Regions from separate parts of the Staphylococcus capitis subsp. capitis genome, predicted to be linked through region 2. Evidence: riboswitches for the same ligand, from Rfam matches in the RefSeq annotation. Region 2 holds a riboswitch; each other region holds the start of a gene.
The links. Region 2 has a riboswitch for S-adenosylmethionine ahead of V6C74_RS02840 (Na+/H+ antiporter NhaC family protein). Riboswitches for the same ligand answer to the same signal wherever they lie in the genome.
Positions count from the first base shown of each region.

Region 1 (11,215 bases), 570 kb from region 2:
AGTGTTACCTGAAAAATTCACTGGGCAAACGGCATGTTTCCGTAGTGAAGCGGGTTCAGCTGGTAGAGATACAAGAGGATTAATTCGTTTACACCAATTCGATAAAGTTGAAATGGTTCGTATCGAAAAACCTGAAGATTCTTGGGATGCTTTAGAAGATATGACTAAAAATGCTGAATCAATTTTAGAAGAATTAGGATTACCATATCGTCGAGTTATCTTATGTACAGGCGACATTGGCTTTAGCGCTAGTAAAACATATGACCTAGAGGTATGGTTACCAAGTTACAATGACTATAAAGAAATTAGTTCTTGCTCAAACTGTACTGATTTCCAAGCACGTCGTGCTAACATTCGCTTTAAACGTGATAACTCAGCTAAACCAGAATTAGCTCATACATTAAATGGTAGTGGTTTAGCCGTAGGTCGTACATTTGCAGCTATCGTTGAAAATTATCAAAATGAAGACGGTACAATCACAATTCCTGAAGCATTAGTTCCATTCATGGGTGGAAAAACTAAAATTTCTAAACCTACAAAATAATAACTTAAAAATAGGCTGAGTAATTACTACAATACAACGATGAATGACTCAATTAATTATTTGAACTGTCGACAAGATCTTAACGATTTTGTCGACAGTTTTTTTGTTGAATAGGGTAGGGGAAGAGAAATAATTCAACTTCAAATCTTCAAAAATGATAGGGATGTCTAAAAGAAGAAACAAAATTCTGAAATTTTATAAATGTTGTAATTACAATGATTTTACTATGAGGTTTGTCTTACGTCGCACAAACCGTTGTCTAAAAAATATTGAACAACTTTTCCAAATATAATAGACTTATTTTACTATTTTAGAAAGTGGAATGGAGGCTGATCAAATGACCCATCTTTCATTTAAGCAAGGGGTAAAAGAATGTATTCCTACTTTATTTGAATACGCAGGAGTAGGTTTATCATTTGGTATCGTAGCAGCCTCTCAAAACTTTAGTATCTTAGAAATTATTTTATTATGTCTCATTATTTACGCCGGTGCCGCACAATTTATTGTTTGCGCTTTAGCGATTACAGGTACTCCAATATCTGCTATCGTGCTGACCACACTTATCATTAACTCACGTATGTTTCTATTAAGTATGACTTTGGCACCTAATTATAAACAATATGGATTATGGAATAGGGTAGGTCTCGGTACATTATTAACCGATGAAACCTTCGGAGTTGCCATTACGCCATATATTAAAGGTGAAAAGATTAATGATCGTTGGCTTCATGGTCTTAATATCACAGCATATCTTTTTTGGACTATTTCGTGTGTGGCCGGCGCCCTTTTCGGCAAATATATTTCTAATCCTAATGCACTTGGATTAGACTATGCGATTACTGCAATGTTCATTTTCCTAGGTATATCTCAATTTGAGTCAGTGAAGAAATCAAGATTTCGTATATATCATATTAATTATCTGTGTAATCACAATGATGCTTCTTTAAAGTTTAGTGATGCCTTCATATTTAGCAATATTAATAGCCGCAACATTCGCTGCAGCCTTAGGGGTGGTGATGGATAAATGACAACAGATTTACACACACTGATACTTATTATTTTATGTGGAATTGTAACGTTACTCATTCGAATTATTCCTTTTATGATGATATCTAGAGTTCATTTACCTGAAATTGTCGTTAAATGGCTTTCATTTATTCCTATCACATTATTTACCGCACTTGTCATTGATGGGGTCATACAACAACACGATAACACCTTTGGATATACGCTCAATTTGTCATATATTATTGCGATTATACCAACAGTTTTCCTTGCCATTTTCACACGTAGCCTTACTATCACAATAATTGGAGGTATTATTACTATCGCTTGTTTACGTTTAGTCTTTTAACTCCTGAAAATGACAGCAAAGTATTGAAGTCATAAACCATTTTAGTTAATATTATATTAATTAGAAAAATGCAGACTATTTAAGATTGAAACTTAATCAACATCAATATACAAATCAATCCAACAAATCTTATTTCGAGAAGCTGAGGGAATTGGCCCGACGATGCTTCAGCAACCGACTAATGATAGCACGGTGCTACAACCAACGAGAATCTCGAATGATAAGTACTGACCAGCTTCCTACTTTTTCATTTGAGTAGGAAGCTTTTTTGTAAGAGGAGGTAGCGTTAACGATGACGAATTACAGAGTAGATACGTTAGAATTAGGGACATTTACAACTGAATCAGGAGAAACCATTAATAATTTAAAATTACGCTATGAACACGTTGGATATAAAGGTCAACCATTAGTTGTTGTTTGTCACGCATTAACAGGTAATCACTTAACTTATGGAACAGACGAGAAACATGGATGGTGGCGTGAAATTATAGATGGTGGTTATATTCCACGTCATGATTATCAATTTCTAACTTTCAACGTCATCGGTAGTCCCTTTGGTTCAAGTTCCAAACTTAATGACCCTAATTTTCCACAGCATCTTACATTACGAGATATTGTTAAAGCGATTGAAAAAGGTATCAAAGCACTAGACTTCGATAAGATAAACATCCTAATTGGAGCAAGTCTAGGTGGTATGCAAGCAATGGAATTGCTGTATAATAATCAATTTCAAATCGACAAAGCCATTATTCTCGCAGCAACTGGTAAAACGTCATCGTACAGTCGTGCTTTCAACGAGATCGCCCGACAAGCAATTCATCTTGGTGGGAAGGAAGGCTTAAGTATCGCTCGACAACTAGGCTTCTTAACATACCGTTCCTCTAAAAGTTATGACCAACGTTTTACGCCAGATGAAGTTGTAACATATCAACAGTATCAAGGTAATAAATTTAAGAAAAACTTTGACTTACAATGTTATTTAACACTGCTCGACGTCTTAGATAGTCACAATATTGATAGAGGACGAGATGATGTTGATGAAGTCTATCAATCTTTAGATACAAAGGTTCTAACGATGGGGTTTATAGATGATTTACTTTATCCAGATGATCAAGTAAGAACAGTCGGAGAGAGATTTAAATATCATCGCCATTTCTTTGTGCCAGATAATGTAGGACATGACGGCTTCCTTCTAAACTTTAACGATTGGGCTCCAAACCTCTACCATTTCTTGAACTTAAAACAATTTAAAAGGAAGTAAACACAGCTATTTTTAAACATACTAAACTTTGGCTAAGCAAAGTAAGTACGTCTTTAGAATAAGTGCTACTAATTAATGACGAAGTCATTATTGAACTTTTAAAGATTACAATCGTTGATGCGATTGCATAATAGGTACTAACATTTGATACTCATCAAATGAAGCACCTATAATTGTTAATTTTGGGCAAAGAGGTTAAAATAGAAGTTATAGTCAAAAAGTATGGGAGTGGCGTGTGTGTTTTCAAAAATACAACCTAAAGCAACTATTATTGCAACTATTTCATTACTGATAGTCGCTTTAGTAACACATGTATTACCTATTCTCGGCTTAATTTTATGTTTATTTGCAACGATTCCTGGCATCGTGCTATGGAACCGCTCTGTACAATCATTTGGAATTAACGCTTTAGTAACAGTGATTCTAACAACGTTATTAGGTAATACATTTGTCTTAAGTATGATGGTACTTATCTTAATTTTAAGTTTTATCATCGGTCAATTACTTAAGGAAAGAACTTCAAAAGAAAGAATTCTTTATGTTTCAACGGCTTCATTAAGTTTAATAACATTGATTGGATTCATGTTATTACAAACATTCGAAAAAATTCCAAAAGCAGCCGTATTAATTAAGCCATTTAAAGATGCGATGTATGATGCCATCTTAACAAGTGGATTAGATTCTAACTATAGACAGATTCTTGAGGAAGGTTTCCGACAATCAACGGTCCAACTCCCTAGTTATCTTATTATAGTCATTTTCCTTTTAATCTTAATTAATCTGATTATTACATTTCCTATCTTACGTAAGTTTAAGGTCGCAACTCCGATCTTTAAGCCATTATTCGCATGGCAAATGAATCGTGTACTATTATGGATTTATCTTATAGTTCTTATTTGTGTAATGTTTGCGAACCAACCAAGTATATTCCAAAGTATCGTCTTGAACTTTGAGGTTGTGTTATCATTAGTGATGTATATCCAAGGTTTAAGCGTTATACATTTCTTCGGTAAAGCTAAGAGATGGCCGAATGCTGTAACGATTTTATTAATGGTAGTGGGGACACTACTTACACCGATGACACATATCGTTGGTTTACTTGGAGTTATTGATTTATGTATTAATTTAAAACGAATTATTAAAAAATGATTATTAACTAAGTGATTAGAGGTGGAAGAATGAACCGTCAATCCACTAAAAAAGCATTGCTCATACCTTTTATACTAATGGTACTTACAGCCATTGCATTAGTCATCGTATGGTTTATTTTCAACCAAATTGTCGCTGGCATTGGTGCAGCAATCCTCGTCGTGATGATTATCATTAGTGGCGTGTTATTGAGACAAGCTTTTCTTAAAATGGATAATTATGTGGATGATTTAAGTGGTCACATCTCGGCAAGTAGCAATAAAGCAATCAAACATTTGCCGATTGGGATGATTGTGTTAGATGAAGATAACCACATTGAATGGATGAACCAATTCATGACAGAACACGTTGAAACTAATGTGATTTCTGAAAATGTAAACGAAGTCTTTCCTAACATATTGAAACAATTAGAAAAAGTACAAGAAGTAGAAATTGAACATAACAATTATCATTACCATGTGCGATATTCAGAGAATGAACATTGTTTATATTTCTTTGATATCACAGAAAGTGTACATACCAACGAGTTGTATGAAGATTCAAAGCCAATTATCGCAACGTTGTTCTTAGACAATTATGACGAGATTACGCAGAATATGAACGATACACAACGTTCAGAAATCAACTCAATGGTTACACGTGTCATTAGCAGATGGGCACAAGAATACAATATTTATTTCAAACGTTATAATTCTGATCAATTCGTTGCATATCTTAACCAAAAGATATTAGCAGAACTTGAAGATTCAAACTTTGAAATTTTAAGTCAGTTGAGAGAGAAAAGTGTCGGTTACCGTGCACAACTCACTTTAAGTATCGGTGTCGGTGAAGGTACAGAGAACCTTATCGACCTAGGGGATTTATCACAATCTGGTTTAGACTTAGCACTCGGTCGAGGAGGTGACCAAGTTGCCATTAAAAATATGAATGGTAACGTTCGCTTCTACGGTGGTAAGACTGACCCTATGGAGAAACGTACGCGTGTACGTGCCCGAGTAATTTCTCACGCACTTAAAGACATCTTAACTGAAGGCGACAAGGTAATTATTATGGGACATAAACGCCCTGATTTAGATGCAATTGGTGCAGCAATTGGTGTCTCACGTTTTGCATTAATGAATAATTTAGAAGCCTTTGTCGTTCTCAATGATTCAGATATTGATCCGACTTTACGTCGTGTCATGGACGAAATTGATAAGAAACCAGAATTAAAAGAACGCTTTGTCACTTCAGATGAAGCTTGGGATATGATGACGTCTAAGACGACAGTCGTTGTCGTGGATACGCACAAGCCTGAAATGGTCTTAGATGAAAATGTCTTAAATAAAGCAAACCGTAAAGTCATTATTGACCACCATAGACGTGGCGAAAGCTTTATTTCAAACCCATTATTGGTATATATGGAACCATATGCAAGTTCAACTGCAGAGCTTGTTACTGAATTATTAGAATATCAACCAACTGAACAAAGATTGACACGTTTAGAATCAACAGTCATGTATGCAGGTATTATAGTAGATACTAGAAACTTCACATTAAGAACAGGTTCAAGAACATTTGATGCTGCAAGTTATTTACGTGCGCATGGTGCAGATACAATCTTAACGCAACACTTCTTAAAAGATGATGTAGATACTTATATTAATCGTTCAGAACTTATTAGAACGGTTCAATTACAAGATCATGGCGTAGCAATTGCTCATGGTTCAAATGATAAAATCTACCATCCTGTTACGGTTGCACAAGCAGCCGACGAGTTGTTAAGTTTAGAAGGTATCGAGGCATCTTATGTTGTGGCTAAACGTGAAGATAACCTTATTGGTATCTCTGCACGTTCACTAGGTTCTATCAACGTTCAATTAACGATGGAAGCATTAGGTGGTGGTGGACACCTTACAAACGCTGCCACTCAAATTAAAGGTGTCACTATAGAAGAGGCTATAGAACAATTACAGCAAGCAATTACAGAACAAATGAGTAGGAGTGAAGATGCATGAAAGTAATTTTCAAACAAGATGTTAAAGGTAAAGGTAAAAAAGGCGAAGTAAAAGACGTACCAGTAGGTTACGCAAACAACTTCTTACTTAAAAACAACTATGCTGTAGAAGCAACTCCTGGTAACTTAAAACAATTAGAACAACAAAATAAACGTGCTGAAGCAGACAGACAACAAGAAATTGATGATGCGAAAGCACTTAAAGAAAAATTAGAAAACATCGAAGTTGAAGTATCAGCTAAAACAGGTGAAGGCGGTAAATTGTTTGGTTCAATCAGTACTAAACAAATTGCCGAAGCATTAAATAAACAACATGATATTAAAATTGATAAACGTAAAATGGACTTACCACATGGTATCCATGCGTTAGGTTATACAAATGTGCCAGTAAAATTAGATAAAGAAGTAGAAGGTACAATTAGAGTACACACAGTAGAACAGTAATTCCAAAAATAACAAAGATGGATTGAAATAAGAGGTGTAAAACAAACAATGGATGGAATGTATGAGCAAAATCAAATGCCGCATAGCAATGAAGCTGAACAATCTGTCTTAGGTGCCATTATTATAGATCCAGAATTGATTAATACAACTCAGGAAGTCCTCCTTCCTGAGTCGTTTTATAGAGGCGCCCATCAACATATCTTCCGTGCAATGATGCATCTTAATGAAGATAACAAAGAAATCGACGTTGTCACACTTATGGATCAACTATCTAGTGATGGAAGCTTAAGTGAAGCGGGTGGCCCTCAATATCTCGCAGAGCTATCGACTAACGTTCCAACAACGCGAAACGTTCAATATTATACAGATATCGTCTTTAAACACGCGTTAAAACGTAAGTTAATTCAAACGGCAGATAGTATTGCAAATGATGGCTATAATGATGAATTAGAACTAGATACAATCCTAAGTGATGCCGAAAGACGTATCCTTGAACTTTCTTCTACAAGAGAAAGTGACGGGTTTAAAGATATTAGAGATGTCTTAGGACAAGTGTATGAGACTGCCGAAGAACTCGACCAAAATAGTGGTCAAACGCCTGGTATTCCAACAGGTTATCGAGATCTCGACCAAATGACTGCTGGGTTTAACCGTAATGATTTAATCATCTTAGCGGCTCGTCCTTCCGTGGGTAAGACTGCCTTCGCTCTTAATATTGCCCAAAAAGTTGCGACACATGAAGATATGTTTACAATAGGCATATTCTCGCTTGAGATGGGTGCAGACCAGTTAGCAACGCGTATGATTTGTAGTTCAGGTAACGTAGATTCAAACCGCTTAAGAACTGGTACGATGACAGAAGAAGACTGGAGTCGTTTTACGATTGCAGTTGGTAAATTATCAAAAACTAAGATTTTTATCGATGATACACCAGGTATTCGTATTAATGACTTACGATCTAAATGTCGCCGTCTTAAACAAGAACACGGCTTAGATATGATAGTGATTGACTATCTACAATTAATTCAAGGTAGCGGTTCTCGATTCTCAGACAACCGTCAACAAGAAGTATCAGAAATCTCACGTACACTTAAAGCCATTGCCCGTGAACTAGAATGCCCAGTTATCGCACTGAGTCAGCTTTCACGTGGTGTTGAACAACGTCAGGATAAACGTCCAATGATGAGTGATATTCGTGAATCTGGGTCTATCGAGCAAGACGCTGATATCGTTGCTTTCTTATACCGTGATGATTACTACAATCGTGGCGAGGATGAAGATGATGACGATGATACAGGCTTTGAGCCACAAACGAATGATGATAACGGTGAAATTGAAATCATAATTGCTAAACAACGTAACGGCCCAACAGGAACTGTGAAACTTCATTTCATGAAACAATATAATAAATTTACAGACATTGATTATGCTCATGCAGAAATGACATAAAATTTATTTTCCGTACAATAAACTTATTTTTTAGCTTTATTGTACGGTTTTTATTTTGTTTTCATTCTTTGCAATCACTTGAAGTATGTATATCATTTTCCGGAAAATGAACTCAAAAGCACTGATAACACAACGATGAAACTGTATAAAAAGCAAAAACAAGATGAATCAATTGCAAAAAACCTAAACAAATTTAATGTTCGATTTTTATTTGCAATCTCATAGGCATATTGGTAGAATATCTAATGGTTAAACGAGAAAAACTTGGAGGTGCTCTTATGTCATCAATCGTAGTAGTTGGGACACAATGGGGAGACGAAGGTAAAGGTAAAATCACAGATTTCTTAGCAGAACAAGCAGATGTTATCGCTAGATTCTCAGGTGGTAATAATGCAGGACACACAATTCAATTTGGTGGAAAAACATACAAATTACATTTGGTACCATCAGGTATCTTTTATAAAGATAAATTAGCAGTTATCGGTAACGGTGTAGTTGTAGATCCAGTAGCATTATTGAAAGAATTAGACGGTTTAAATGAACGTGGTATTTCAACTAACAACTTACGTATCTCTAACCGTGCACAAGTCATCTTACCTTATCACCTAGCTCAAGACGAATATGAAGAACGTCGTCGAGGAGATAATAAAATCGGTACAACTAAAAAAGGTATCGGCCCAGCATACGTAGATAAAGCACAACGTATTGGTATTCGAGTAGCAGACTTATTAGAGAAAGAAACATTCGAACGTCGTCTTAAAGAAAACATTGAATATAAAAATGCTTATTTCAAAGGAATGTTCAACGAAACATGCCCTACGTTTGATGAAATCTTTGACGAGTACTATGCAGCAGGTCAACGCTTAAAAGAATATGTCACTGACACAGCTAAAATCTTGGATGATGCTAATGTTGCAGACGGCAAAGTATTATTCGAAGGTGCCCAAGGTGTCATGTTAGACATCGACCATGGTACTTACCCATTCGTTACGTCAAGTAACCCAGTTGCTGGTAATGTCACAGTAGGTACAGGTGTAGGTCCTACATCAGTTTCTAAAGTCATCGGTGTATGTAAATCATATACGTCACGTGTAGGTGATGGTCCATTCCCTACAGAATTATTCGATGAAGATGGTCATCACATTAGAGAAGTAGGTCGTGAATATGGTACAACAACAGGACGTCCACGCCGTGTAGGTTGGTTTGACTCAGTGGTACTACGTCATTCACGTCGCGTAAGTGGTATCACAGATCTTTCAATCAACTCTATCGACGTTTTAACAGGTTTAGATACAGTTAAAATTTGTACAGCATATGAGTTAGATGGCGAAGAAATCACTGAATACCCAGCTAACTTAGATCAATTAAGACGCTGTAAACCAATCTTCGAAGAACTTCCAGGTTGGACAGAAGATATCACAGGCTGCCGCAGTTTAGAAGAACTCCCTGAAAATGCACGCAAATACCTAGAGCGTATTTCAGAATTATGTGGCGTACACATTTCAATCTTCTCTGTAGGCCCAGACCGTGAACAAACAAACCTATTAGAACAATTATGGTAAAACAAAGTATAAAAGAAAGCTGAGATCATAAATGATATCCTAGCTTCAAAAAGACCGACTCGTTTCATTACAACGAGTCGGTCTTACTTTATTTATATAGAAGAAAGTAGTTGAATACGTAATATATAATTCCGTTTTAAACGGTGCCATCAACACTTTTATAGCAATATTTCTCATTTATTAACCCTTAAAAAATATTGTTAAATTTATGTAAAAAATAGCTTGTCACGAAAAGATGAGCTATGCTATAATCTATTTTGTGCTTAAGAACGGCTCCTTGGTCAAGCGGTTAAGACACCGCCCTTTCACGGCGGTAACACGGGTTCGAGTCCCGTAGGAGTCACCATGATAGGTCCCGTAGTGTAGCGGTTAACACGCCTGCCTGTCACGCAGGAGATCGCGGGTTCGATTCCCGTCGGGACCGTATTGCCTACCCAATAGGGTAGGCATTTTTTTATACCTACATATCCGTTTTATTCCTGTTACAATCCATCCACTCATATAATATCCTCGCCCACACATAACGCTCACTTTACAATATCCATGACGTTGCAATAAAAACTTAACATTTACGCTATTTGTTTACATTTTCAAAAGGGAGAATCGCATAAGCATACGTCTTACACCAAATATTTATATTACAAAATAATGAAAATACTGATATATAGATAATTTGAGCTATTTGCAACTGTTCAACATATTTTGTAATACAGTATTTCAATGGTAAAATTATAAATAATATTATTCTATAATTTTTAATACAAAAATAGAATTACCCGTTCATAAATGGTAAATTATATATTAGGTAACTATGCGCTATATATATTACATACATCACCTTTCACAAGGTATAATAGAGAAAAATATAGCCTTCACATAATTAAACGAACGGAAGAATTACACTTTGAGAAAAGAGGTTAAAATATATGGCTAGAAAAGTTGTTGTTGTCGACGATGAAAAACCAATTGCTGATATTTTAGAATTTAATTTGAAGAAAGAGGGATACGAAGTATTCTGCGCTTACGATGGTAACGATGCAGTAGATTTAATCTATGAAGAAGAACCAGATATCGTACTCTTAGACATCATGTTACCAGGCAGAGATGGCATGGAAGTATGTCGCGAAGTACGTAAAAAATTCGAAATGCCAATCATCATGTTAACAGCGAAAGACTCAGAAATTGATAAAGTATTAGGACTTGAACTTGGTGCAGACGACTATGTAACAAAACCTTTCAGCACGCGTGAACTTATCGCACGTGTGAAAGCAAACTTACGTCGCCATTATTCACAACCAGCTCAAGAAGTGAGTGGCGCTACAAATGAAATAACAATCAAAGATATCGTCATCTACCCAGACGCTTACTCAATTAAAAAATGTGGTGAAGATATCGAATTAACACATCGTGAATTTGAATTATTCCACTACCTTTCTAAACATATGGGTCAAGTAAT
Region 1 is NZ_CP145263.1:13,211-24,425, forward strand. It holds gene serS (serine--tRNA ligase) at 1-544, shown strand, start outside; partial or broken gene V6C74_RS00185 (AzlC family ABC transporter permease) at 882-1,572, shown strand; gene V6C74_RS00190 (AzlD domain-containing protein) at 1,569-1,898, shown strand; SAM riboswitch class I at 2,025-2,125, shown strand; gene V6C74_RS00195 (alpha/beta fold hydrolase family protein) at 2,191-3,159, shown strand; gene V6C74_RS00200 (YybS family protein) at 3,382-4,308, shown strand; gene V6C74_RS00205 (DHH family phosphoesterase) at 4,338-6,305, shown strand; gene rplI (50S ribosomal protein L9) at 6,302-6,748, shown strand; gene dnaB (replicative DNA helicase) at 6,797-8,197, shown strand; gene V6C74_RS00220 (adenylosuccinate synthase) at 8,476-9,759, shown strand; tRNA gene V6C74_RS00225 (tRNA-Glu) at 10,031-10,105, shown strand; tRNA gene V6C74_RS00230 (tRNA-Asp) at 10,111-10,183, shown strand; gene yycF (response regulator YycF) at 10,686-11,215, shown strand, end outside.
Region 1: another riboswitch for S-adenosylmethionine. It lies ahead of V6C74_RS00195 (alpha/beta fold hydrolase family protein); the one in region 2 lies ahead of V6C74_RS02840 (Na+/H+ antiporter NhaC family protein).

Region 2 (11,215 bases):
TAAATTATCAATCATCCTTAGATTTTATAACACAATCTAAAATGGCTTTGGATAATTACCGTAAACATTTATCAAATATTGAATTTAAACATTAAATAAATAGAAAAAGCGATTCGTCATACTCTAAATTTCTTTATATTAGAGTGTATGAACGAATCGCTTTTTTGTTTAACTATATATTGCTATTATTCTAAGCCTTTTTGGTTTTTCTGAGTTAATGCTGCTTTTTTAGCTTGTTGATCCTTTTTATTATAACGAACGAAATAATAAAGTGTCACAACTGCTAGGAACACAATACCAATAACTACAGAAACAACTGTTTCTTTATTAAATAGCATACCGATTAAGACTAAAATTAAGAATGCTATTGTAAGATAGTTAGCAAATGCGCCTCCTGGCATTTTGAACGGATGATTTTTAACTTCTTCAGGATGTAACTTTCTAAAGCGTAAATGACTGAATAAAATCATAAACCAAGGAATCATTCCTGGTAATATAGATGCACTATAAACATAAACGAAAATACTTGCTGCACCTTTAATAAATAAAGGGAGAATGACGTTTAGTAATGCACCGATTAAGATACCGATTGATACTGCAAGTACTGTGTAGAACGGAACACCATTTTTTAATACTTTCGAGAAAATCTTAGGCATTTGTCCTTGCTTAGATAATGTATAAATCATACGGCTAGCACTAAATATACCTGAGTTACAACCTGACATAGCAGCTGTTAATACAACAAAGTTTATTAAACCAGCTGCGAAAGTAATCCCTACTTTAGCAAATGTCGCAACGAAAGGACTTCCTATGTCACCTAATTTGTCCCAAGGATAAACAGAAACGATAACAAAAATTGCACCAAGATAGAAGATTAATATTCTCCAAATAACTCCATTCACTGCTTTAACAATATTCTTTTGAGGATCTTTAGTTTCTCCAGCAGAAATACCAATGAGTTCAACCCCTTGATAAGATCCAATAACTATTGACAGTGCGAAGAAGAAACCAACGATTCCATGTGGCATAAATCCACCATGAGACCATAGATTTGAAATCCCTATTGCATGACCACCATTACCAATTCCGAATAAGATTAAGCCAAAACCTGCGATAATCATTAAAATAATTGTAATAACTTTGATTAATGCAAACCAAAATTCAAATTCACCAAAGGCTTTAACTGAAACAAGGTTTGCTCCCATTAATAATGCCACTGCTACGATACCAGGTATCCAGTTAGGTAAATTTGGGAACCAATAGTTCATATATTCACCAACTGCGATAACTTCACTCATCCCTACTACAACCCATTGGAATATATTACTCCAAGCCGTCATATAACCCGCTGCTGGGTGTATGTAATCACTTGCAAATGTTGCGAATGATCCAGTTGTAGGATTAAGATAAGTCATTTCCCCCATTGCTCTCATAATTAGGAATAAAAATATACCAGCGATTAAGTATGCAAAAATAACTGATGGGCCAGTCCATTTGATTGTACTTGTTGCCCCCATAAACAGACCGACACCAATTGTTCCCCCAAGTGCAATCATTTGCATCTGACGTGCACTTAGTCCCCTTTGTAATTCATTGTTTTCCATAACTTTACCCCATCTCTAAATCTAGATTATTTTTTTAATGATAATCTTATTTCCGTAATTATACTACAAATTGACGAAATTGAAACAAAATTTTTACAATTTAACGAAATCGCTTACACATGTATCATAGCAAGCTTTTTAATTTTTGAAAACACCTATTTTGAATATTTTTCTGAAAATTAAAGCTATTTGCATTTTTATTACATAATATGCTTTCTTTCTAAATGAATTACGGAGTATGATATACTTTTTCTAAATAGTTTAAGGAGTTCGGATATGAATAAGGCACTCATTAATCGTTCAATTAAAGTTACATTAATATTTATGATTATATTTTTCCTACTTAATTATTTTACTATGAAACAACCTGATATCATGTCTGTCGTAGGTCGAACACTTCTTGCTACGGTAGCCTTCTTCATTCTTTATTTAGTTGCCTTTACCATTCTAAGTTCTCCAGAACGAAAAATGATTTATGGCACAACCATTCCAATAGCACTTATAATTTGTATATTAGTTGGAGCTTTGTTCTTCACACCTCAAATAGGAATCATTAGTGGTTTAATTATTGGAATCATAGCAGGCGTTATATGGGAGCTTATAACAAGAGGAAATCATGGAGGTAAGTAATCATGACAATAATTATAGGTGTAGTCATTATCATACTATTAGTAATTAGTTTGATACCAAATTATCAAGCAATGAAATTAGCTAAAAATCAAGGTCAGAAACCTACACGATACACAATTATGGTAGGTATAGATTTAATTTTAATCGTACTCATCGCTATAACATTAATTTTAAAAATGAATAGTTAATACAAAATAAAAGTCTATAAATGAATTTAGTTATCCAAATTCATTTATAGACTTTTTTAATTTAAGATCCCACTAAGAAAAGATTTCGTTACAGTGTTAAATTATCATTTGCTAAAAAATTTATAATTCTTTTAAAGCTTTCCTTGCAATAAAAGAAAATATCCTATGGTTGCAAGTAAAAGATAAACAATAGATCCAATTATGAATGATCTAACTTGAACATGAAATGGTGTACGTTTATTAAAAATAGGACCAAGAACCAGATTCCCTATTGCTAAAATAATTGGACCAGCTATAAAGAAAAGTATAATGTAACCCACGCTTATACCTCCTATTTCTTCTCAAATAAAGATGTCACAATATCTTCAATCGACATATCTTTTCCGACGTAATTAATAGTTGAAAAATTTTGTTCTGCTGTCATCAAATTCGTGTTAACGACAACATCTAATCCTGCCATCATAGCAGCTGTAGTACCATTCAACGAATCCTCAATTGCTAAACAATTTGTTGGATTATAATTAAGGTTTTGAACAGCCATTAAATAAGGTTCTGGATCTGGTTTAACGTTATCAACGTCTTCTCTACCAATAATGACATCAATATAGTTATCTAAACCCAACTTTTTAAATGTTGGATATATATCTTCTCGATAGCTACTAGTTGCAATTGCCATAGGTATATGACGCTGTTTAAGATAATCCATTAACTCTTTGATTGTACTGATAATTGGCAAATCACCACTAGTTTGATAATGTTCTTGATATATTTTTTCTTTATTATCTGCGCCTATGGCCTGCTCGAGATGTTGATGTAAATCTGTAGCTGTCCCTCCGATAGATTCTCTATAAAAATCTACTGAAATAGGTTCAGCTTTATGTAATTTGAGATGTTTATTTATTGTCTCAAATAAATGACGTTCTGTATCGATAATTGTTCCATCGAAATCAAAGATAACTGCTCTGTACATTCATTTTTCTCCTTGTAAATGTAGCTATTTATTTCCCATATTAACATAAAAAAATGACTATCGTGACGAGATAGTCATAAGCATTATTAAAGCACTTGCGTATTTTTTTTACTAAATCTTAAAACCATTTTATATATTTTGTAAAAAAAAGATTACAAAATAATAAGTTTTTAACTTCGTTCAAAAGTCTTAGTGATTATATAAAAAAAAGAGTGGTACAATCTATTTAAACGAACATCGTATGCTTCAGTTATATGCCAAATTCACGGGAGGTCATAACATGTTGATTGATAAATTTGAAACCTACATTATCAATATTGCAGGTTTGAAATCTCGCTCAACGCGAAAAAAATTAACTCATTTATGTAAAGAAATAAAATTTTGTGAGTCATTTCAATTTTCGATTTTCAAACAAAATAACATGTTTGCACTTGAGGTCAGTTTACCTAAGCAACAGTTACCATATTTAATAAGCTTTTTGAGCTTCCACAATTATTCTATTTACCAAATTTTGTCTCCTAAGCATTTCGATGAACTTCTTGATTCAGAACATCTCTATCAATCAGCCAAACGTTTTGATTTAGCTATCGATGGTTTACAAGATGCTTTCATTAAAGACAAGGTAATTGATATCATGAATATGTTTGCTAACCATCACGATGTAAACTATACATTGAATAACAATTGTGCAAGTGTCGTATGTTCTCCAGAGATATTCGCTCAATTACTACATACAATTGCAACACGTAATATAGATATTTTATCAGCAAGCTATCGTGCCAAAATGCTTCATAAAGCTAGAATTTCATAATAATTTAAAGACCAGTGTTGTTAATAGCACTGGTTTTTTTTGACAATAAAACATCTCAAGAAGATATAATTCTTTCTCCTTGAGACGCTTATTGTGATATTTAATTACCTTTCTTCCTCGTAAACTAAATGTTCAAACGCTTCTCGTACTTGAGATACAGACATACCGACTACAACTTGCACACTTTTACCACTTTTCACTAAACCGTGAGCCATTTGATTATGTGTAAAATAACTACTATCTTGAACTTTACTTTCATCATTCACTGTTAAACGTAGGCGAGTTGTACAATTTGTTACGTCTTTAATATTTTCTTTACCACCTAGGCCTTTTAAATAGTAAGCTGCTTTGTCATCATATTCATTCACAGTTGATTTTGGTTGTTCTGATGAAGCAGTGCCACCTTTCTTATCTTTATAATCTTGTTTAGAAAATAGTTTTACTTCTTCTGTTCCTTTTTTCGACCTGGAAGTGGTATATCAAATTTAAGAATTAAAAATCTAAATAGGAAGAAGTAGATTCCCACAAATATAAAACCAATCACTACTTGAGCAACATATGTCATCCAGTGATCTTTACCTAACGGGATCCAGTTTGTAGCTAAGAAATCTAGCACACCGCCTCCCATATTACCTACAACACCAAAAGCATACATTAAAGTATCCATTGTAGCTGCCAAGATAGCATGGATCACAAATAAATATGGTGCAATAAATAAGAATGTAAATTCAAGAGGTTCTGTAATACCAGCAACAACCGCTGTTAGCGTTGCAGGTATGAGTAGTGCTGCCACTTTCTTACGATTTTCTTTCGGTGTTGTCGAGTACATTGCAAGCGCAATTCCTAAACATCCAAATACTTTACCATTGCCTTGTAACATAAATCCATAATGGAATTGTTCTTTTAAAGGTTTACTACTTTCAGCAAATTGATTCAAATGCTGTAACCATTCTGCTTTTAAACCGTGATTTACTACCACAGGTCCTACCTCAATTGGCGCGTATATAAAGTGATGTAATCCTGTAGGGATTAATACGCGTTCTAAGAAATGGTATAACCACACGCCAACGTATCCAGAAGCAATGATAAAATGCTGAATTGATGCAATACCATGTTGAATTGTTGGCCAAACCACACATGTTATTGCTGCAATAGGTAACATTACAAAGAATGAAATGGTAACTACAAATGTGAGGCCTTGGAAAACCCCTAACATTTCTGGCAATCTTTTACTATAGTATCGATTATGTATCCATGTAATAATCCCTGAAATAATAATAGCCCCTAAAATATTTGTATCTAACGTTTCTATCCCTGCTATAGCTTTTAATCCAGTGACGTTTTCTACGCCTTTTTTTAAGTTAGCACCAAAGGTATGAGGCCATTGCGTTAGAATCGCGTTAATAAATGTGTTAAACATTAAATAACCCATCAACGCGGCTAATGCTGCATGCCCTGGTGCTTTTTTAGCTAGAGATAGAGGTAAACCCACAACAAAGACGATTTCCATGTGATTAAAGATGACCCATCCGCCTGACTCTATCACTGACCAGAATTTGAACCAGAATGTATGCTGATCTGCTAAACCGCCCATGATTGTTGGATTTTTGAAAAGTGTCGCAAACCCAAGTACGATACCAAAGAAAGCAAACATCAACACTGGCACGATCATCGCACTACCGAATCGTTTGATAGCATTCATAATTAAAACCTCCACATCCCAATTTATTTCACACTATCATTTACTTATATGTTTGTTAGTAAGTGTTAGTATCTCTAAATAAGTTAATTTCAATATATAGTAAACGCTTACATAATAACAACGACGTTGACGCATTTTGAAACTATTTTGTATAATCAGATTATATTTTCATTGAACGGAAATTTTTTCATGCAAAATAATGAGGTGCTTAAATGATACTAGATGAACGTGTGAACACTCATTTCGATAAATTGAATGATAATGATATACAAATCGCAAGTTATGTTAATACACATATAGAAGAATGTAAAAATATGAAAATTCAAGATTTAGCTGTACATACGCATGCATCAAATGCCACTATCCACCGTTTCACACGTAAACTAGGATTTGATGGCTACAGTGATTTTAAATCATTTTTGAAATTTGAAAATGAAAAAAAGAATCAGCTTCCTTCTGATTCAATGGAACAATTTAAACAAGAAATAGCAAATACCTTTAGTTATTTAGATCGCATTGATTATCAATTATTAACGAATAAAATGCATGAAGCCACTACGATTTATCTTTACGGAACAGGACGCGCTCAAATGAATGTGGCTGAAGAAGCACAACGTATTTTACTTACAATGCATAAAAACATTATAATCCTACATGATGTTCATGAATTAAAAATGGTGTTAAATAAAACTGTTCCAGAGGATTTATTCTTTATTATTTCATTATCTGGCGAGACATATCAATTGACCGAAGTTACACAGCTTCTTCAATTAAGACAGAAATATTTTATCTCAGTAACAACGATGAAAGATAACTCACTCGCTCAACAAGCAAACTATAATATATATGTATCAAGTAATACATTTTATTTAAATGACGGTACCGATTATTCAAGCTTTATTAGTTACCATATCTTTTTTGAAACACTTTTAAGAAAATATAATGAACGTAAAGAAAAAAATGAATTATTATAAATAAAATCGCAAGCATTATTTGTAACACCCAGAGGCTACTCATTTAATGCTTGCGATTGTTTTTAATTATGCTGTTGTTCTTCTAGTTCTTCTAATATATGTTGCATTTGATCAATCATTAATTCAAAACCATGCGCAGTTGAATCATGATATTCTTTCTTCTTCTGTTTGTACTCCAACGCAGTTAAACGTCTTTCCTTTTCAACTAATGAGCGGTAGTAAAACAACATTTGAGTACCACCATTTTCACGTTCAAAGAATTCTACTTCTATGACATCCTCTTCGGCGCTTAAACCAGGCATACCTATTGTCATTTTAATGTATTCATCCATTACAAGCTCTTCGTATTTACCTTCGATAACATTTTGCTTCCCATTTCTACTATCTACTATACGATATGTACCGCCTTCTTGGACATCCGCTTCAAAAGTCTTATTTGTACGTGGTGTTGTCATGAACCATTGTTTAAGAATCTCCACTTTTGTCCATGCTTCATAAACAACTTCTGGAGTAAATTTTAGTAAACGTTCGATGTCGATTTCTACGTGTTCATTCTCTACATTATATTTTGCCACTCTCTTTCACCTACTTTCACTCTTATTTCTATTTTAACGTATTTAAGCTATGTCACAAACTCTGAAAGCTCTGAAAAAGTTAAAAGGAAGCTAAAATCTAAATGAGTAGCTTCCTTTTAATTTATATTTATTTTTGAGGTTTATCTTTTAAACGAGGGACTCTCAAAATAATAGCCACTAAACCACAGATTCCTAATAAAATTGGATAGATACTATATGGAACAAGTAAGAAAGGAGAAATACCAGCAACACCAGCTGCTGAAATAACTTGAGGACTATATGGGAGTAACCCTTGGAAACATCCTCCGAATATATCTAATATACTAGCTGACTTACGTGGATCGACATCATACTCATCAGCAATGTTCTTGGCTAAAGGTCCTGCCATAATAATAGAAATTGTATTATTAGCAGTAGATATATCCGCGGCACTTACTAAACTGGCAATACCTATTTCTGCACCACGTTTAGATTTAACTCTAGCACGTACAAACTGTAGTAACCAATCTATGCCACCATTATGTTGAATGATACCTACAAGGCCACCAATCAGTAATGCTATCATTGCAATATCTTCCATTCCAATTATACCTTTAGATACGGCACTGAGAAGTCCTTTCCAACCAAAGGAACCATCAATCAATCCTATTAAACCTGCTAAGGCTGTACCACCAATGAGTACAATGATGACGTTTACACCTACAAGTGCGAGTATCAGTACTAATAAATATGGAATAACTTTAATTAAGTTATAATCATAACTTTTGGCATGATCGATTGAAATACCATTCGTTAAGAAAAATAAAATTATAATCGTTAAAATAGCACCTGGTAAAACGATTTTAAAATTAACTCTAAACTTGTCATTCATCTTAGTCTTTTGAGTTCTTACTGCAGCAATGGTAGTGTCCGAAATCATTGACAGATTATCACCAAACATTGCACCACCGACTACCGTAGCCATAGCTAAAGCTGCGGGCACATGTGTTGCTTGTGCGAATCCAAATCCTACTGGGGCTATCGCTGCAACAGTCCCAACTGATGTCCCCATCGAAATAGACACGAACATACAAATAACAAATAGGCCTACAATGATTAAATTTTGAGGAATCAATGATAAACCTAAATTAACAGTTGAGGTAACACCACCCATTTTTTCAGCAGTAGTTGAAAACGCACCTGCCAAGATAAAAATTAACATCATCAAGATAATGTTCGAATGTCCAGCACCTTTAGTAAATACTTCTACCTTCTTGGCAAAAGATTCTTTTCTATTCATAAGTAAGGCAACGATTACTGTAATTGTAATTGCAACATTTAAAGGCATAGTTGTAAAATCTCCTGAAATAATTCCTACACCTAAAAAGAGTAATACAAATAGGAGTAATGGGAACAGGGCCCACGCGTTACCTTTCTTTACTTTCTCCATAAATTTGACCTACTTTCCATAAAAATAGGAGCGAAACAGAAATTTCATTCTCAATGAATCATTTCTTCATTCCGCTCCGGCAAGTGACTTTATTTGAAAACTAACCCAAGTGTGTATCAATAGAGTCAACTCATACCAACAAGTGATTAAAAGATATGTTATTTCACCATTTATACTCTGTTGGCATAGCATTTCAGCTTATCTTCTAACCTTAGCGGTTACTGGAATTGGCACATGATAAAATGTTGCCGAAGCTTCCTAGGGCCAGTCCCTCCACTTCTCTCGATAAGTTATTCGAATTGTGTCTAACGTTACAAGATAATTATAGACACGTCAATACATAAAGTTTATTGTATTTTAAAATTATTCTTCAATCTGTGTAGTGAAAAATTTCTCATAAATCGTGATTGCTAAAGCAACAATAATCAATAACACAATAGCTACACCAAAAACAATCCACCATTTCAAATAAAGACTTATAAATATGAGTAAAATGCTTATAATTGTTAAACATAAAGATACCCTTTTGAAAATTTTTTCAGTTCTAACCGATACAATTTTATATTCACTTATTTCGTCGCCATGAAGAAATTTACCATTTTTTGCTTGACTAATTTTAAGCTTCACTTCAAGGACGTAAGCAATACTTCCAGAACAAATAATGATTAGTAGCATCGTAACATTTGAAAAAGGTTGTGTAATAATCCAACTGAACATTCCAAAATAAGCAAGTGCAGAAACAATTGCTAAAATATAATCAATCATAGGATTAAACCAAGTTATACCTTTTTTTACATTCTCGTTAACTAAATAAACATTAACTGCAGAAATATATGTACAAATAATCACAGCTATAGCTAATATTACTATTAGATTATGATGGCACAATATTAGTGACGGTAAAGCTAAAGCAATTAAGATATTAGGTAACCATCTGATTAAAAAATTCTTCATTTTATAATCACCTTTATTCTATATTTCACCAATCACATACATCTTACATGAAAGCTTCAACTATTATCAAATCACCATTTAATATGGTGCAAACTTTCTACTCTCACACTAAAAAATGGGAACTCAGTCGAGTCCCCATCACCTTAAAATAATCAATATATAATTTGCCTATTAAAAGTAAATCAATTGTTAGTCGATTTGCATACCACCTGTTACACCAAAGACTTGGCCAGTAGTATAACTTGAATCTTCTGAAGCAAGTAAAACGTAAGTACCTGATAATTCAACTGGTTGACCGGCACGACCCAGTGGCGTTTGTTGTCCAAATGTAGGAATTGCACTTTGAGGTTGACCTCCAGTAATTTGAAGCGGTGACCAGAATGGCCCAGGAGCAACACAATTCACTCGAATACCTTTCGCACCAAGTTCTTCAGAGAAACTTTTCGTTAATGAAATAATTGCTGCTTTAGAAGCTGCGTAATCATGTAAAATTGGACTCGGATTATATCCTTGAACGGAAGACGTCGTCGTAATTGATGCGCCAGGTTTTAAATATTCTAACGCTTTTTGAACTGTCCAGAATACTGGATATACATTCGTTTCAAACGTCTCTGCGAAAGCTTCAGTATTAAATCCGTGAATATCATCATGATATTGTTGATGGCCGGCAACTAACGTTACATTATCTAAACCGCCTAACTCATTATAAGCCGTTTCTACCATATCATAGTTAAACTGTTCATCCCTTAAATCCCCAGGAATTAGAATAGCTTTCTGACCAGCATCCTCAATCACTTGTTTTACTTCTTGTGCGTCGTCTTCTTCACTCGGTAAATAGTTAATAGCCACATCTGCGCCTTCTTTTGCATAAGCGATTGCAGCTGCGCGTCCAATTGCTGAATCTCCTCCAGTCACTAACATCTTATAGCCTTTTAATCTCTCATGACCTTTGTAAGATGTTTCACCACAATCAGGTTGAGGTGTCATTTTCGATTGTAGACCTGGTAACTCTTGCTCTTGTTGTTCATAATCAGACGTTTTAAATTTATTTCTAGGATCTTGTGCTGACATCATTCATCATCTCCATATTTAAGATTTAATATTATTTACCCATCATAAAGCATATTTTAATCATCATTTTATCTCTGAAAATGAATTCAATAGCACTTTAAATAGCTACATGGCAACTATTGCCGTATAGATTAACCATTCAATAATTTTTTAACGAGCGTTACAAAATACGTTGGTACTTTCTCTAAAATACGTTCGTCTGGGTCATATTTAGGATGATGCAAATCATATTCACTATTGGAGCCAATGATAGCAAAGACACCGGGGTAATCTTTCGTATAACCTGAGAAATCTTCACCAATCGTTA
Region 2 is NZ_CP145263.1:588,162-599,376, reverse strand. It holds gene V6C74_RS02890 (MurR/RpiR family transcriptional regulator) at 1-95, shown strand, start outside; gene V6C74_RS02885 (amino acid permease) at 186-1,604, opposite strand; gene V6C74_RS02880 (hypothetical protein) at 1,881-2,234, shown strand; gene V6C74_RS02875 (hypothetical protein) at 2,237-2,422, shown strand; gene V6C74_RS02870 (hypothetical protein) at 2,554-2,742, opposite strand; gene V6C74_RS02865 (HAD family phosphatase) at 2,754-3,392, opposite strand; gene V6C74_RS02860 (hypothetical protein) at 3,673-4,203, shown strand; partial or broken gene V6C74_RS02855 (alpha-glucoside-specific PTS transporter subunit IIBC) at 4,308-5,905, opposite strand; gene V6C74_RS02850 (MurR/RpiR family transcriptional regulator) at 6,118-6,879, shown strand; gene V6C74_RS02845 (SRPBCC family protein) at 6,942-7,454, opposite strand; gene V6C74_RS02840 (Na+/H+ antiporter NhaC family protein) at 7,582-8,883, opposite strand; SAM riboswitch class I at 9,079-9,175, opposite strand; gene V6C74_RS02835 (hypothetical protein) at 9,247-9,837, opposite strand; gene V6C74_RS02830 (SDR family oxidoreductase) at 10,027-10,908, opposite strand; partial or broken gene V6C74_RS02825 (amidohydrolase) at 11,040-11,215, opposite strand, start outside.

Region 3 (11,215 bases), 400 kb from region 2:
AGAAATCAGATGAAATCAGTTCGTGTTGATACCATATTACATACGATGCCTCTAACAATGGAGGATTTTAAATTATACAACATTGAAGGTCTTAGAAATTTAGCACCTCAACAACTCCAATCTAAACAATTTAATCTTGAAGATATCGCATCTATTATGTTCACTTCTGGAACGACAGGCCCACAGAAAGCTGTGCCACAAACGTTCCATAATCATTTAGCAAGTGCCACAGGTTGTAAACAAAGTTTAGGATTTGATCAACATACAAAGTGGCTATCAGTTTTACCTATTTATCATATTTCTGGTCTGAGCGTTATTTTAAGATCAGTCATTGAGGGATTCACAGTTCGCTTAGTTGGTAAATTTAATACCAATAAGATGCTTCATATTATTAAAGATGAAAACATGACGCATGTCTCACTTGTTCCTCAAACATTAAAATGGTTGATGGATGGTGGTCTTACACAACCATTCTCAATAGAAAAAATTTTACTTGGAGGAGCAAAACTCTCTTCTAATCTGATAGAGCAAGCACTTGCCAATCAGTTACCAATTTATAACTCTTTCGGTATGACAGAAACATGTTCTCAATTTCTAACAGCTTCACCTGAAATGTTAGCTCAAAAACATGATACAGTTGGTAAACCGAGTGATAATGTAAAAGTAAAAATTAAGAATCTTAATCAAGATGGTCATGGTGAACTTCTTATCAAAGGTGAAAATGTGATGAATGGTTACTTGTATCCTGAGAATTTGACTAATACATTTGAAGATGGCTTTTTCAAAACTGGAGATATTGCTGAGATAGATGAAGAAGGTTTCGTAATGGTTTATGATCGTCGTAAAGATTTAATTATAAGTGGGGGAGAGAACATTTATCCATACCAAATAGAAACAGTTGCAAAACAATTTAATGAAATTTCTGATGCAGTATGTGTAGGTGTTGCTGATGATACTTGGGGACAAATTCCTGTGCTTTATTTTGTTTCTGAAAATGAAGTCAATAGAGAAGAATTGTTAAACCATTTTCAACAGAATTTAGCAAAATATAAAGTGCCTAAAGCCTTCTATCAAGTAGAGAATTTACCGTATACCTCTACAGGAAAACTGCAACGTAGCAAAGTATCATATGAAGGAAATCAATTATGATTATTAAAGCTATTCATTTATACACGTATAAACAACCTTTCAAATCTCCCATTATTACACCTAAAGTTAAACTTTATGAACGTGAAAGTTTAATTGTTGAAATTTTAACCCGAGATAATCAATCTTTTTATGGTGAGTGTAATGCGTTTACTACGAATTGGTATGATGATGAAACGATAGATATAGCAGTCCATACGCTCAATGAGTGGATACCTCAGCTTATTGACAAAGAATTTAATTCATTTAGTGAATGGTCTGTTTATTTAGAGCAACTTGAGGAGACCCCAGCGACTCGTTCAGCTATCGTTATGGCAGTTTATCAAATGTATCATGAGTTATCATCTTTCTCAGTAACCTATGGTGCGACAATAAGTGGTTTAACAAATGAACAGTTACATAAGCTTTATGAAACACAGCCACGTCGTGTTAAACTTAAGTGGTCTTCACAACTTGTTGAAGATATCAATGCTATACATCAAAATGATATTCATTGTGATTTAGCACTTGATGCGAATGAATCGCTGAATGTTGAATCATTTTCAAAGATTAGTGAGGTTAATCAAGCGAATATCATATATATTGAAGAACCGTTTAAATCATTAGAGAATTTAAATGCAATGAATGTGAGCGAATATCCACCTATAGCTATCGATGAGAAGGCGACTTCTATCAAAGATATTGTTTCAATTATTGAAAAATTTCCTATTCAATTAGTTGTTTTAAAGCCGTATAGATTAGGTGGTATTGATAAAGTTTTAGAGGCAATAGATATTTTAAAAGAAAAAAATATTAAATTTGTAGTCGGTGGCATGTATGAATTTGGATTAAGTAGATATTTTACAGCAATGTTAGCTAAAGAGGGAGATTATCCAGGTGATGTTACACCTTCCGGATATTACTTTGAAGAAGATTTAGTGAGAGATTCAGGCATTTTAAAAGAGGGAATGATTCATTTTATTCCCCCTAAAGTACAAAAAACTAAATTAACAAAACTTTAATGTTTATGTTCTGATGTCGATTGTTTATCTTTTTTTAATGGTACTGGATCGAAGCCACCTTTATGAAATGGATGACATTTCAAAATGCGGCGTATACCTAAATAAAGCCCTTTAAATGCACCATGATATTGGATTGCTTCTCTCGTATATTCCGAACATGTTGGATAAAATCGACAAGTAGGTGGTGTCAACGGTGATATAAATCGTTGATAAAATACAACTAGCGCTAGAAAAATCTTTTTTATCATGGTATTGCGCCTCCAACAAATTATTTAATAGATTTATTTTAACATAGTAAGAGGGGATGTGTGGATTGTGGAGTTTCGTGATAAAGACAATCGAACGGTCACTTTAAAATTTAAAACGAATAAGGATACGCCTAATGGTAATCACGTACTCACGATTCCAATATATAATCATCAACTCTTATTTACTCGACACAAAGTTCGTGGAATTGAATTCCCTGGGGGTAAAGTTGAGTCCGGTGAAACACCATTAGATGCGGTTTTAAGGGAATTATATGAAGAGACAGGCGCAATTGCCGAGAAATGTATTTATTTTGCACAATATAGAGTTAACACAAATGATCATAGTACTTTTCTTAAAGATGTATTTTTCATTGAAGCGAGTCATTTCATTGAAACTTCAACTTATTATGAGACAAATGGTCCATGTCTATTTGAAAATGTTTCCAACATACCTAAGGATAAGCAAAGTTTTCTAATACAAGATGCGACGATATTGAAATGTTTAGAAAGGGTGAGAGCGCTTGGATTTTACAAAAATTAAGAAAATGCCAATAGACGCTCATACGCATCATTTTGATGAAGTAACCTATAAAGTAGATGGATTAAATGTCAAAGCTTTAATGATGACACCAGTAGACCAAAATGTAATTCAACGTATAGTTATATATCTTCGCGGTGGAAAAGGGCAAGTAGGTCGTGTAAGAGCTGCAAGATTAATGCAGTTTGCAAATGAACACACGCTAGTTATAGGGCCATACTATAGAGGTAATAACGGTAGTGAAGGTAAAGATGAATTTTATCGAGGAGATTTGAATGATGTAACACAATTAATTCGACTTTTACATGATAAATATCCCTCAGCATATATTCATATGATAGGATTCTCACGTGGCGGACTACAAGGTTTATTAACCTTTCAAGACTTACCTGTAAATAGCTTCATCATATGGGGAGGCGTCTCAGATATTCATTTAATGTATGAGGAACGTGTTGATTTAAGAGGGATGCTAAGACGAATGGTGGGCCATCCTAAAAAAGATAAAGACGCTTATGAACAAAGAAACGCGATGAAAACCATTGATTCTACCAGCCCTCCTATATTAATTGTACATGGAGGTAAAGATAAGCAAGTTGGCATTCACCAAGCTTATGATTTAGAAGAAAAGTTGAGAGCTAAGAGGGTGTACTACGAAACGTTTTATCAACTAGATGAAGGTCATGTGCCACGGCCTCCAGCAATGAAAGAAACATTATCTAAAATTCAACAATGGATGACCAATATTGAAGAAACTAAAGGTAATTTGTGATATCAAATTTTAAATCAAGATAGAGATATATTAAAAAGGGTGAGACAAACGTCTCACCCTTTAATAATTGGAAATATTTATTTATTGAATGCACCTTTTTCAGCAATACGTTCTACTTCTGAACCAAACTTTTTAAAGTTTTCCTCAAATTGATTAATTAAGTCTTGAGCTTGTTCATGATATTTATTTGCATCACTCCAAGCGTTCACTGGGTCTAAGATAGTCTTTGGCACATCTTTAATTTCAACTGGGACATTTAAACCAAATGTTTCATCTTTTTTATATTCAGCATCTTTTAACTTTCCTGAAATAGCTTGGTTTACCATCTGACGCGTATAGTGTAAGCTGATTCGGCGTCCTACACCATATTTTCCACCAGTCCATCCTGTATTAACTAAATAAACGTCAACATCATGTTTATCGATTAATTCACCTAATAAATCAGCGTAAACAGTTGGATTTAATGGTAAGAATGGTGCTCCAAAACATGTTGAGAACGATGGTTCAGGCTCAGTTACTCCACGTTCTGTACCGGCTAACTTAGAAGTGAATCCACTTAAGAAATGATACATTGCTTGATCTTTGGTTAGTTTGGAAATAGGAGGGATCACACCAAAGGCATCAGCAGTTAAGAAAATGATTGTATTAGGATGAGCTGCTTTTGAAGGCAACACGATATTATCAATATGTTCGATAGGGTAAGCAGCACGAGTATTTTCAGTAAACTTATTGTCATCGAAGTCTACTGTACCATCCTCTTTTACGACTGTGTTCTCTAGTATAGTGCCGTATTTAATTGCATCATAAATTTGAGGTTCTTTTTCTTTAGAGAGGTTGATTGCTTTGGCATAACATCCACCTTCGATGTTAAATACACCATTTTTGTTCCAGCCATGTTCGTCATCCCCAATAAGTTTTCGTTCTGGATCAGCTGAAAGGGTTGTTTTACCAGTGCCTGATAGTCCAAAGAATAAAGCGACATCACCTTTTTCACCTACATTAGCTGAACAATGCATGCTCATGATATCTTGCATTGGTAAAAGGTAATTCATTACTGAGAAAATACCTTTTTTCATTTCTCCGGCATATTCAGTACCACCAATTAAAATGACTTTGTGCTTGAAAGAAATGATGACAAATGTTTCTGATTTAGTGCCATCTACTTCTGGATCAGCTTTAAAGTGAGGTGCTGATACAATTGTGAAATTAGGTTTGATATTTTTAGCTTCATCTTTAGATTCTGGACGAATAAACATATTATGCGCGAATAAATTATGCCAAGCCAATTCATTAATCACAGTTAACTTTAAACGTGAATCTTTGTCGCTTCCTGCATAACCATTAAATACGTATAATTCATCTTTTTTACCTAAATAATCTAGAACTTTATTATAAAGTTTTAAAAAAGTTTCCTCATCAATAGGTTGGTTAATGTCTCCCCAATCGACATTATCTCTATAAGAAGGTTCAGTTACGATAAATTTATCTTTAGGTGAGCGCCCCGTATATTTCCCAGTACTTGCATTCACTGCACCTAATTCAGTTAATTTCCCTTCGTTATTATCTAAAATTTTATTGTATAGCTGAGTTGTTGAGAGTTGAAACTGTGTTGATGGTTTCTCTAGTAAATTTTTTATTTTTATTGTTTCTGTGTATGTGTCTACTGACATACTCAATCCCTCCAAAGCAATAGTATTTATGTAAGCCTTTACATTTAAATAGTATAACACATTAATTTTATTAATCCACCGTTAACATAAGCATTTAACGAAAATCATAAATTGACATTGAACCTTGAATTCGGTACTATTATTCTTAACGGATTCTCTTATCCTGAGTGGTGGAGGGACATGGACCCAATGAAACCCAGCAACCTCTTTTATGATAAAGAAAGGTGCCAAACCGTTTGCAGACATATATCGTCTGAACGATAAGAGCGAATGGACGTTTAAGGGCCTTCTCTCTATCTTGATAGTGATGAAGGCTCTTTTATTTAGCTCTCAAATAAAAGAGAATTTTCGTAATTTATATTAAAGGAGCAAAACATGACTTATAATAAACGATTATTTACTTCAGAATCAGTAACTGAAGGTCATCCCGATAAAATTGCAGATCAGGTATCTGATGCAATTCTAGACGAAATTTTAAAAGACGACCCAAATGCGCGTGTCGCTTGTGAGACAACAGTAACGACTGGTATGGCGCTTATTTCTGGTGAAATTTCAACATCAACATATGTTGATATACCTAAAGTAGTGCGTGAAACAATTAAAAATATTGGTTATACAAGAGCTAAATATGGTTATGATTTCCAAACTATGGCAGTTTTAACCGCTATTGATGAACAATCTCCAGACATCGCACAAGGTGTTGATAAAGCGCTAGAATACCGTAATGAAATTTCAGAAGAAGAAATAGAAGCGACTGGTGCAGGAGATCAAGGGTTAATGTTTGGGTATGCCACTAATGAAACAGATACGTATATGCCATTACCAATTTTCTTATCACATCAATTTGCTAAACGTTTATCTGATGTGCGTAAAGATGAAATTTTAGATTATTTACGTCCTGATGGAAAAGTACAAGTAACAGTTGAATATGATGAGAACGATCAACCTAAACGTATAGATACAATTGTTGTATCTACTCAACATGCTGAAGATGTTGAATTGGAACAAATTGAAGCAGATATTAAAAAACATGTCATTTACCCTACAGTGTCTGATGATTTATTAGATGCTGATACTAAATTCTTTATTAACCCTACAGGTCGTTTTGTTATCGGAGGACCACAAGGGGATGCAGGATTAACTGGACGTAAAATCATTGTTGATACTTACGGCGGTTATGCACGTCATGGTGGCGGTTGCTTCAGTGGTAAAGACCCAACTAAAGTTGACCGCTCAGCTGCTTATGCTGCACGTTATGTTGCTAAAAATATAGTAGCCGCGGAGTTAGCTGATCAATGTGAAGTGCAATTAGCCTATGCCATTGGTGTGGCTGAGCCAGTATCTATTTCAATTGATACTTTTGGTACTGGTAACGTTTCAGAAGCTAAACTAGTTGAAGCGGTTAGAAATAATTTTGACTTAAGACCAGCTGGAATCATTAAAATGTTAGATTTAAAACATCCTATTTACAAACAAACTGCTGCATACGGTCATTTTGGCCGTACTGATGTTTTACTTCCTTGGGAAAAATTAGACAAAGTTAATTTACTTAAAGATGCGGTCGAATGATAACCATAGCTTTCAAAATTAAGGGAAATAAATATTAATTAAATGTCGAAAAATTGATTTTTTTCTATTATAATGAGAGTTATTGAAATGGTTAAAGGAGCGTTGTTGTGATGAGTTTATCTTCACCGATAGTTATAGGCTTAATCGTTGCAATTATTGTGGCAATTCTTTTCTTTATTCTCTTTTTAGTAGCGAATCACAGTAAAAAGAAAATTAAAAACCAAACAGAAGCCCAATATAAAGAAAAAGAGCAACATATGAAAGAATCTCATGAAGAAGCCTTAGAAAAAGAAAGAGTTGAAAATAAAAAGGCTGTCACAAAACAAAAAGAAGATTTTGATGCGACAGTAAGCAGTAAAGATAGAGAAATTGATGCATTAAAACTATTTTCTAAAAATCATAGTGAATATGTAACAGATATGAGATTGATTGGTATTCGTGAACGTCTTGTTAATGAGAAGAGAATTCGTCCTGAAGATATGCACATTATGGCAAATATCTTCCTACCAAGTAATGAATTTAATAATATCGAACGCATCAGTCATCTTGTTTTAACTAGAACTGGTTTATATATCATTGATTCTCAACTTTTAAAAGGTCATGTGTATAATGGTATTAGTGGTGCTCAGTTCAAAGAGTTACCAACAATGTCTCAAGTATTCCAAACACTTGATTTAGATGAATCTACACCTCAAACATTAGTATTAGATCAAAATGAAGATCAACAATCTTTATCATTTGTTAATTATTCTGAGAAGATTAAACATATTCAAAATCTTGCAGGTGATTTACAAAGTGAATTAAACACTAAATATACACCAACTTCAATTTTGTATTTTAATCCTAAAAATGATGGAGATGTTACAATTTCTAATTATAATCGGGCTTCTAATGTTAAGGTTCTAGTTGGGCCTGAACAACTCGATGAATTCTTTAATAAATTTGTATTCCATGGACGTATTCAATATAACGTGGACGAGTTACAAACTATTATGGATAAAATAGAGTCTTTTAATTAATCAATACAAACGTAAGGAAATGATTTTCTTACGTTTGTATTTTTTTATTTGAACAGGGTATAGAAATCTGAAGAGAGAAAATCATATTAATATTTTTACAGTTAAATTGAATCGTAATATGATAGACACCAAAGCATAGATGAGGAGTGAATATGATGGAAACAGTTCAATTTTATAATGGTAGAGAGATGCCTAAAGTAGGTTTGGGGACTTATAGAGTTGAGAATAGTGATCAATGTAAAGATGCTGTTAAACATGCTATTGAAAATGGTTATAGAAGTATTGATACAGCCAAAATATATGGTAATGAAGAAATGGTTGGTCAAGGGATAAAAGAAGGACTAGCTTCTACAGGTTTAAAACGTGACGATTTATTTATAACTTCTAAATTATGGTTAGAAGATTATGGTCGTAATAATGTTGCACAAGCTTATGAAACAACCATTCATAAATTAGGTTTAGATTACTTGGATTTATATTTAATGCATTGGCCTGGAACAAATGAAGCAGTTATGATTGATACATGGCAGGGAATGGAAGATTTATATAAAGATAATAAAGTTAAAAATATCGGTGTAAGCAATTTTACTCCTGAAAATTTTGAAGCTTTACTCGCTCAAGTATCTATAAAACCTGTTATCAATCAAGTTGAATTTCATCCATATTTAATTCAAAAAGACTTACGTAAATATTTAGAAGCACAAAGCATCGTTATGGAATCTTGGTCTCCGTTAATGAATGCTAAAATTTTAGAAGATGAAACTATCAACGAAGTCGCAAATGAGATAGGTAAATCACCTGCACAAGTGATTATAAGATGGAATGTTCAACATGGGGTAGTTGTCATTCCTAAGTCAGTGACGTCGCATCGTATAGAAGAAAATTTAAATGTATTTGATTTTGAACTTTCTGATGCTCAGATGGAGAAAATTGATAGTTTAAATAAAGATGAAAGAATGGGACCGCATCCTGCCGAGTATAACGGACATAAATAATAAAGACCATAATAAAAGCACTCTGATACATGTATCAGAGTGCTTTTACTATGGTCTTTTTTTAAATAGTCAACAGTATTAAAGATGAAATCCTATATAACAAGCTATAAATCCAATTAAAAATTGCAGTAGTGAATATCCTATAAAATGACCTAGTTTAAAATTGGGTGTCATGAAATGAACTAATTCATTTGTAAGTGTAGAGAAAGTAGTTAATCCGCCTAGAACTCCTGTTATAAAAAATGGTGATATCCAGTCATTTGAAATTGAAGAACCCAACGTTATCCCGACTAGAAAACTACCTAAAATATTAACTATTGAAGTTGCTATAGGAATAGAAGAATTAAATTTTTCATTACATATATTTGTTATAAACGCTCTAATTACAGCGCCCAAACCTCCACCAAACATAACAAGAAGGATAGCTAATTTCATAATTGACCTCCTATTTTAACTCCTAAGTAACAGAAAATGATACCTAAGATGTAACTTGTCAGTCCATATATGATAAGCATCATAAAATTGTGATGATCAAATAATTGGACGAGCTCGAATTGAAAAGTGGAGAAAGTCGTCAAGGCGCCTATAAACCCTGTTGTTATTGCTTTTTTAACTAGAGGGTACCTTTTAAACAGGGTAATAGTCAAAGTACCAATTAGTCCCATTAAAAATGCACCTAAAAGATTGACTAAAAAGGTGCCTAAAGGGAATCCCGAACTATCATTTAGCGTTGAAAAAGCGTAACGTAGTAATGCACCCAAAGCGCCACCAATAAATATATATATGTACTGCATGGGATTAACACCTCATTAACGTTTTAACATTTTAATTTTATTTATTACATTTGATTAATTAAATATAAAACCAAATGTGTGTAGTGATGAAAGAATGTGTATCACAATAACTATAAATATAATTAAGGGTAGAAGTTTACTTGCTACTTTTATCCAATCTTTACTTTCTCTTGAATATTTAATTGATTTATCCGCAAAAATAATAGATAAAATTAAGATAATAATATTTACTATTGATGTAGCAACCATTAATTTCATAAATGAGCCTAAAATATGACTCAATAAAGAATTGTTAGTATTAAAGAAAAAACTAACAATAATCATAAGTATACTTAAGTAAAAGTATTTCTTAGAACGTGCCATACGTTGCCTCCTTGATTTACATCATTACAATATACTATCACATTTTATGAATATGAGAATAGTAAAAATAATTTGATCATTATTATAAAGATTAATATCTCTTTTTAAACAGCGATTTTAAGGCATATCATTCGATTGTGTGAACGGTGCATGTTATAAATATCTTATAAAGTTTTAATAATAACACGTGAAAGCTATAATTCTATTATAATTATAAATATACATACATATCTTGTTTTAAAATATTTATGAATTATCGTATTGAACGTATTGAGTTAAGGAGGAACAACAAATGACGAAGTTAAATGTAGAAGTATTTGCAGATGGCGCTGATATTGAGGAAATGAAAGCTGCTTATAATAATAAGTATGTTGATGGTTTTACTACTAATCCTAGTTTAATGGCTAAAGCAGGGGTGACTGATTATAAAGCATTTGCTGAAGAAGTAGTTAAAGCAATTCCGGATGCATCTATTTCTTTTGAAGTTTTTGCGGATGATTTAGAAACTATGGAAAAGGAAGCTGAAATCCTTAAACAATATGGTGATAATGTTTTTGTAAAAATACCTATTGTAACAACAACAGGGGAATCAACGCTTCCCTTAATAAAAAAATTATCAGCTGATAATGTGAGATTAAATGTCACAGCTGTTTATACCATTGAACAAGTTAGAGATATTACAAATGCTGTTACTGAAGGCGTACCTACATATGTTTCAGTGTTTGCTGGTCGAATAGCTGACACTGGTGTAGATCCACTACCTTTAATGAAGGAATCTGTTGAAGTTACTCATAGTAAAAAAGGTGTTAAGTTACTTTGGGCAAGTTGTCGCGAAGTGATTAATGTTATTCAAGCTGATGAAATAGGTGCAGATATCATCACATGTCCAGCTGATGTGGTTAAAAAAGTTAATTCAAATTTGGATCGTAATATTGAAGAACTCTCAATTGACACAGTTAAAGGTTTCGCTAAAGATATTCAAAGCTCAGGTCTTTCTATCTTGTAAAGCTTAATTGTAGTTAATTTATAAAAGCAATCGATGAAGAAATAACACTTCATCGATTGCTTTTTCATTGAAGATATTTAAGAGTGATTGCAACAGT
Region 3 is NZ_CP145263.1:989,540-1,000,754, forward strand. It holds gene menE (o-succinylbenzoate--CoA ligase) at 1-1,149, shown strand, start outside; gene menC (o-succinylbenzoate synthase) at 1,146-2,147, shown strand; gene yidD (membrane protein insertion efficiency factor YidD) at 2,144-2,392, opposite strand; gene ytkD (RNA deprotection pyrophosphohydrolase) at 2,463-2,936, shown strand; gene V6C74_RS05135 (prolyl oligopeptidase family serine peptidase) at 2,917-3,702, shown strand; gene pckA (phosphoenolpyruvate carboxykinase (ATP)) at 3,780-5,372, opposite strand; SAM riboswitch class I at 5,528-5,639, shown strand; gene metK (methionine adenosyltransferase) at 5,748-6,941, shown strand; gene V6C74_RS05150 (nuclease-related domain-containing protein) at 7,052-7,960, shown strand; gene V6C74_RS05155 (aldo/keto reductase) at 8,116-8,955, shown strand; gene V6C74_RS05160 (CrcB family protein) at 9,034-9,390, opposite strand; gene crcB (fluoride efflux transporter CrcB) at 9,387-9,749, opposite strand; gene V6C74_RS05170 (hypothetical protein) at 9,804-10,112, opposite strand; gene V6C74_RS05175 (transaldolase) at 10,405-11,118, shown strand.
Region 3: another riboswitch for S-adenosylmethionine. It lies ahead of metK (methionine adenosyltransferase); the one in region 2 lies ahead of V6C74_RS02840 (Na+/H+ antiporter NhaC family protein).